Regions from separate parts of the Arthrobacter sp. Ha26 genome, predicted to be linked through region 2. Evidence: riboswitches for the same ligand, from Rfam matches in the RefSeq annotation. Region 2 holds a riboswitch; the other holds the start of a gene.
The links. A riboswitch is a leader RNA that binds a small molecule or an ion and turns the genes downstream of it on or off. The one in region 2 is predicted to bind glycine.

Region 1 (3,405 bases), on a different contig from region 2:
AGGACAGCCGAGGCGGCGTTGGTACCATGCGCCGAGGCCGGGATCAGGCAGACGTTGCGCTGCGCCTCCCCGCGGGAGTGGTGGTAGCCGCGGATCGCGAGCAGTCCGGCCAGCTCGCCTTGGGAACCGGCGTTGGGCTGGATGGACACTTGGTCGTACCCGGTGATCTCCGTCAGCTGGGATTCCAGGTCCCCGATCAGTTCACGGCAGCCTTCGGTCTGGGAGTCCGGGGCGAACGGGTGGATCGAGGCGAACTCGGGCCAGGAGATGGCTTCCATCTCGGCCGTGGCGTTCAGCTTCATGGTGCAGGAACCCAGCGGGATCATGGTGCGGTCCAGCGCCAGGTCCCGGTCGCTGAGCTTCCGGATGTAGCGCAGCAGCTGGGTTTCTGAGCGGTGGGTGTTGAACACCGGGTGCTGCAGGAAGTCGGAGGAACGTTCCACGGCGTCGTGCAGGGCAAAACCCTCTGTCACGTTGCCCAGCCCGGCACCAGAGGCTTCAACTCCAAAAGCTTCGAGGACGGCGTCGACGATTGCCGTCGTCGTCGTTTCATCCGTGGAGAAGCCCACGGTGTCCGCGTCGATGCTGCGCAGGTTGATGCCCTGGGCCTCAGCGGCAGCGATGATGCCCGCGGCTTTGCCCGGAACGGAAACGGTCACAGTGTCAAAGAAGCTCGTGTGCAGCACGTCCAAACCGGCGGCGGCGAGTGAGGCGGCGAGGGTCTTGGCATGGGCGTGCGCGGACCGGGCAATCGCTTTCAGGCCCTCCGGTCCGTGGTAGACCGCATACATTGAGGCAACGATGGCCAAGAGCGCCTGGGCTGTGCAGATGTTGGAGGTGGCCTTCTCGCGGCGGATGTGCTGCTCGCGGGTCTGCAGTGCCAGGCGGTAGGCAGGCACTCCGGCGGAATCCTTGGAGACGCCCACCAGGCGGCCGGGCATGGAACGCTCCAGGCCCTTCTGCACCGCCATGTAGGCGGCGTGCGGGCCGCCATAGAACAGCGGGACGCCGAAGCGCTGTGCCGAGCCGACAGCGATGTCCGCCCCCTGCTCACCGGGAGGCGTGATGAGGGTGAGGGCCAGGAGGTCGGCGGCGACGGTGACCAGGGCACCGCGTCCCTTCGCCTCAGCGATCACGGCGGTGTGGTCAAAAATCCGGCCTGAGGCGCCGGGCTGCTGGAGCACCACGCCGTTGATGGAACCGTCCGGCAGGCCCTTGGACAGGTCCGCGATTTCCACCTCGAAGCCGAGGGCCTCAGAGCGGCCCTTGACGATGGCGATGGTCTGCGGCAGGCAGTCGGCATCCAGCACCGTCTTGCCGTCGCGCGCATCTTTATTTTTATTGGCGCGGCGCATCATCAGCACGGCCTCGGCCACAGCCGTGGCTTCATCCAGCAGGGACGCATTCGCGATGGGCAGGCCCACCAGGTCCTGGACCATGGTCTGGAAGTTCAGCAGCGCCTCCAGCCGGCCCTGGGAAATTTCGGGCTGGTAAGGCGTGTACGCGGTGTACCAGGCCGGGCCCTCAAGGATGTTCCGGCGGATCACCGGCGGGGTCACGGTGTCGTAGTAACCCTGGCCAATCATCTGCACCGCAGTCTTGTTCTTCGCCGCGAGCCGGCGCAGTTCGGCGAGCGCCTCCACCTCGCTCAGCGCGCCACCCAATTCCAGGGCCGAGTCCTGACGGATGTCCTTGGGCACGGCGGTGTCAACCAGCGCGTCCACGGTGTCGTAGCCCACAGCCTCGAGCATGGTGTCGACGTCGGCCTGGCGGCGGGCCCCGATGTGCCGGTCAACGAAGGTGGCAGCCGGAGCGGTGGCGTCCGGGGAGGCGGAGGCCGGAATGGCGGAGGCCGGAGATACAGTCACGAGGAACTCCATAACTAAGGCGGCGCAGGGTACGCCACATCGATTCGGGTCCTCCCCGCTCTGTAACTGGACCTGAGAGTTTCCGCGTTGCCTGCTGGCGCGGGCCCCGCTTGCACCGTCGGTGAGCACAGCAGTCCAAGTCACCGGGACAGGATCCCAACGCGGACAGCGTGCTGCTTTCCAGAGGTGCCTCGCCGCGGCGGTACATGGGCCTGTGAGATTCCTGGGGAGGTATTGCTCCTACGGCGCCTGCTTGTACCTTCTGGCAGAACTCTCCCGCCGCAGATCAAAGGCTATTCATTTGGATTTGTCTTGGCACGCCCGGGGCGGCCAACACATGGACCAATTCTCCTATGGCGCAGGCTGTGGGGCAAATGGCAGCTAGCCCCTGAGCCGCTCCACGGCGGCCAGGAGTCCATCCACCTCCGCTTGCCGGTTGCCGGCCTTTCCGGCCGGCCCGCTCTCCCACATGGCGTTGAAGTACAAACCGTCCCCCATGTACAGCACAGCCTTTGCCATGGCCGCCCCCACGTCCTTGCCGATGAGCTCCAGCCACTGCTGCTGGATGGCTGCGAAGCGGCGGCGGGCCTCTTCATGGGCAACCTCAGCGAGGCGGGTAGCCGCAACGAAGGAACGGTCCATGGGGGTATCGGACCAGAGCGACGACCGGATGAAATAGGCGGCCGCCCCTTCGGGTGCGGACGCCATGGCAGCAAGGTCCTCCCCTGCCAGGTGGTCCAGCCGTTCAAGGGTGGCCGCGATCAGCGCCTCCTTGTTGGGGAAGTGATACAGCAGCCCGCCCTTGGAGACTCCTGCCCGCTTTGCCACCGCATCCAGCGTGGCGGCCCGCTCCCCCACGTCGATCAGGAGTTCTTCAAAGGCATCGAGGACTGCATCTCGCGCGACGGGTTTTCTGGCCATGGTTCCAATCATGCAGGCTCCTGAACCAGTTTCTTAACTATACCGTCTGGACGGTATAGTTAAGAGATGACCGCTTTCCCACCCACCCAGCAGGACCACACCCGCCTTAATCCGGCAAGCACCCACCGGCCGGCTACGGCCCGGGGGACGTGGCGCGACTGGCTCGCGTTGGCGTTACTGATGTTCCCGGTCCTCCTCGTCGCCGTTGACAACACCGCACTGACCTTTGCCCTGCCGGCAATAGCCCGGGCGCTGGATGCCTCCGGCGTCGAACTTCTGTGGATCGTGGACGCCTACCCGCTGGTATTGGCGGGACTGCTCGTCGCCATGGGGAGCCTCGGCGACCGGATCGGGCGCCGCCGGCTGCTGATCATCGGCAGTATCGGCTTCGCGGCAGTTTCAGCCGCAACGGCGTTCGCGCCCAGTGCCGGCTGGCTCATCGCAGGCCGCGCCGCCCTGGGCTTCTTCGGCGCGACGCTGATGCCCTCCACGCTGTCCCTGATCCGCAATATCTTCCCGGACCCGAACCGGCGCCGGCTCGCCATCGCCATTTGGGCGGCCGGGTTTTCCGGCGGCGCCGCCCTGGGTCCTATCTTCGGCGGCTGGCTCGTGGAGC
Region 2 (3,405 bases):
GCCGGCTGCATGAACCGCGTCGCAGACTTCGCGGACGTCAGAGTCGTACACACCGTGGGTGGAGGGGTAAGTGATCATGATGGCCGAGAGGACGTCCTTGTGCGCCTCGATCTTGGCCTGCAGGTCGGCGTGATCAATCGTGCCGTCGGCAGCCGTGGCCACCACAACAACCTTCATGCCCGCAAGCACGGCGGAGGCGGCGTTGGTTCCGTGAGCTGAGGCCGGGATGAGGCAGATGTTGCGCTGCGCCTCACCGCGGGAGTGGTGGTAGCCACGGATCGCCAGCAGTCCGGCCAGCTCGCCCTGGGAACCGGCGTTGGGCTGGATGGATACCTGGTCGTACCCGGTGATCTCGGCGAGGTCAGCTTCCAGGCCGCTGATCAGTTCACGCCAGCCGGCAGTCTGGGAGTCGGGCGCGAAGGGGTGGATCGAGGCGAACTCGGGCCAGGAGATGGCTTCCATCTCGGCCGTGGCATTCAGCTTCATGGTGCAGGAACCCAGCGGGATCATGGTGCGGTCCAGCGCCAGGTCCCGGTCGGAAAGGCGGCGGATGTAGCGCAGCAGCTGGGTTTCTGAGCGGTGGGTGTTGAACACCGGGTGCTGCAGGTAGGTGGAGGTGCGCAGCACGGACTCGGGCAGTTCGAACCCGGCGGCTTCCACAACGGGACCGGCGCCGAAGGCGACGACCACCGCGGAGAGGACCTCCGGCGTCGTGGTTTCATCGACTGACACGCCGACGGTGTCCGCGTCGATCAGGCGCAAGTTGATGCCGCGGGCTTCGGCGGCGGTGATCACCTTGTGTGCCTTGCCGGGCACGCGGACGGTGATGGTGTCGAAGAAGGTGTCGGATACCAGTTCGCGGCCGGCGATTTTCAGCGTGGTGGCCAGGGCGCGGGCGTTGTTGTGTACGGTCTCGGCGATTGCCTTGAGGCCGTCGGGGCCGTGGTAGACGGCGTAGAAGGACGAGACGATAGCCAGCAGCGCCTGCGCGGTGCAGATGTTGGAGGTGGCCTTCTCGCGGCGGATGTGCTGCTCGCGGGTCTGGAGGGCCAGGCGGTAGGCGGGGACACCGGCGTTGTCCTTGGAAACGCCCACGATGCGGCCGGGGAGTGTGCGCTCCATGCCTTCACGGACGGCCATGTAGGCGGCGTGCGGGCCACCGAAGAACAACGGCACGCCCAGGCGCTGGGTGGAGCCGACGGCGATGTCCGCGCCCTGCTCGCCCGGCGGGGTGATCAGGGTGAGGGCCAGGAGGTCGGCGGCCACGGTGACCAGGGCGCCGCGGTCCTTAGCCTCGGCGATGACGGCGGACTGGTCCCAGACGCGGCCGGAGACGCCGGGCTGCTGGAGAACCACCCCGTTGATGTCGCCCTCGGGCAAGCCGTTGGTGAGGTCCGCGATCTCCACCTCGAAGCCGAGGGCTTCGGCGCGTCCCAGCACGATGGCGATGGTCTGCGGGAGCAGGTCGGCGTCCAGGACAGTCTTGCCGTCCTTGGCCGTTTTGTTCTTGTTGGCCCGGCGCATCAGCAGCACAGCCTCGGCCACGGCGGTGGCTTCGTCCAGCAGGGAAGCGTTGGCCACCGGGAGGGCCGTGAGGTCCTGCACCATGGTCTGGAAGTTCAGCAGCGCCTCGAGCCGGCCCTGCGAAATCTCGGGCTGGTAGGGCGTGTAGGCGGTGTACCAGGCGGGGGATTCGAGGATGTTGCGGCGGATCACCGGCGGGGTCACAGTGTCGTAGTAGCCCTGGCCGATCATCTGCACGGCCATCTTGTTCTTGCCGGCCAGCTTGCGGAGCTCGGCGAGGACCTGGACTTCGCTCAGGGCGCTCTCGAGGGTAAGCGGCTTGTCCTGGCGGATGGAGTCGGGGACTGCGCTGTCGACGAGGCCGTCAACGCTGTCATAGCCGACGGCCTTGAGCATGGTGTCGATGTCAGCCTGGCGGCGCGCGCCGATATGGCGGTCAGCGAAGGTGGTTGGGGACGATTGAACCGTCATGAGAGGAACTCCATAATTCAGGTGGCATACATCGCCACTTTGATTCGGGTTCCTCCCCGCTCTGTATTGGACCTGAGAGTTTTGCTTTGCCCTGCTGTTCAGCGGGACGCCACTTGCACCGTCGGTGAGCCCGGTTGCCCGGACTGCTTTCCAGAGTTGCCTTGCCGCGGCGGTACGTGGGCCTGAGAGATTCCTGGGGAGGATTTGCTCCTACGGCGCCTGCAGAACGTACCGGCAGGACTCTCCCGCCGCAGATCATTAGCATGTGCCACTGGTGGGTGACACGGCTCACACCATACAGGATTCGGCGCCGGGATGCCAAATCCGCACCGTTTTAGGGCGGGCGTACGACGGCGGGACGCCGGCCGTCGGCCCCTTCCCAAGGCGTCACGGGGGAACCGCGGTGGTCACCGGGCGCTCCCGGCCTGAGAGAATAGCCCCATGGAAATCGCCCTGGGCCTTCTGGTTCTGGTTGCGGTGGTCTGCGCCGGAAGCGCGCTGGGCCGGAAACTCAATATTTCGGTTCCCTTGCTGCTGGTGCTGGCCGGTGTTGCCGGTTCCTTCCTCCCGTTCGTTCCGCGGATTGAGCTGAACCCCGAGCTGGTCCTGATTGGCCTGTTGCCGCCGTTGCTCTACGCGGCGGCCCTGCGGACTTCACTGTTCGATTTCAGCTCCAACCGCCGTTCCATCGGGCTGCTCTCGGTGGGCTATGTCATCTTCGGCACGATTGCCGTGGGATTGGTGGTTTCGTGGCTGTTCCCTGAGATTCCGCTGGCCGCCGCGTTCGCGCTCGGCGCCGTCCTGGCGCCGCCGGATGCGGTGGCGGCAACCGCCATCGCCCGGAAGGTGGGGATGCCGCGCAGGATCGTCACTATCCTGGAGGGCGAATCCCTGGTCAACGACGCGACGGCGCTGATCTGCCTGCGGGCAGCGATCGCCGCCATCTCAGGGTCCGTGTCCGCAGTGGAGATCGCCGGGGACTTCCTGCTCGCGGTGGGCGGCGGGCTGGTGGTAGGCATCGCTGCGGCCTACGTTTTGACCGAACTACGCAAGCGCATCCGGAACGTGGCGATCAACACCTCCACATCGCTGGTGGCCCCCTTGGTGGCGTACCTCCCGGCGGAAGCGATCCACGCGTCGGGTGTCCTCGCCGTCGTCGTGACCGGGTTGGTGATGGGCACCAAGGCGCCGTCCATGCCCAACGGCGCCGCCCGGCTGAGCCAGCGCAGCAACTGGAACACGCTGCAGTTCCTGCTCGAAAACTCGGTCTTCCTGCTGATCGGGCTGCAGGTGCGGACCATCATCGAGGGCGTCCAGGATGATTCCCTTGGTGCCGCACGGATCTGGGCCGGCTGCGCGGTGATCCTCGCGGCGGTGCTGGTGCTCCGGCCGGTGTGGGTGTTCCCGGCG

Region 1: another riboswitch for glycine. It lies ahead of gcvP (aminomethyl-transferring glycine dehydrogenase); the one in region 2 lies ahead of gcvP (aminomethyl-transferring glycine dehydrogenase).

The regions. Positions count from the first base shown of each region.
Region 1 covers NZ_JBNHGX010000006.1:20,202-23,606, reverse strand. Annotated here, with positions in the region: gene gcvP (aminomethyl-transferring glycine dehydrogenase) at 1-1,880, opposite strand, end outside; glycine riboswitch at 1,919-2,058, opposite strand; glycine riboswitch at 2,059-2,157, opposite strand; gene AC5RVY_RS14340 (TetR/AcrR family transcriptional regulator) at 2,250-2,789, opposite strand; gene AC5RVY_RS14335 (MFS transporter) at 2,856-3,405, shown strand, end outside.
Region 2 covers NZ_JBNHGX010000001.1:874,011-877,415, forward strand. Annotated here, with positions in the region: gene gcvP (aminomethyl-transferring glycine dehydrogenase) at 1-1,995, opposite strand, end outside; glycine riboswitch at 2,047-2,154, opposite strand; glycine riboswitch at 2,156-2,253, opposite strand; gene AC5RVY_RS04180 (Na+/H+ antiporter) at 2,437-3,405, shown strand, end outside.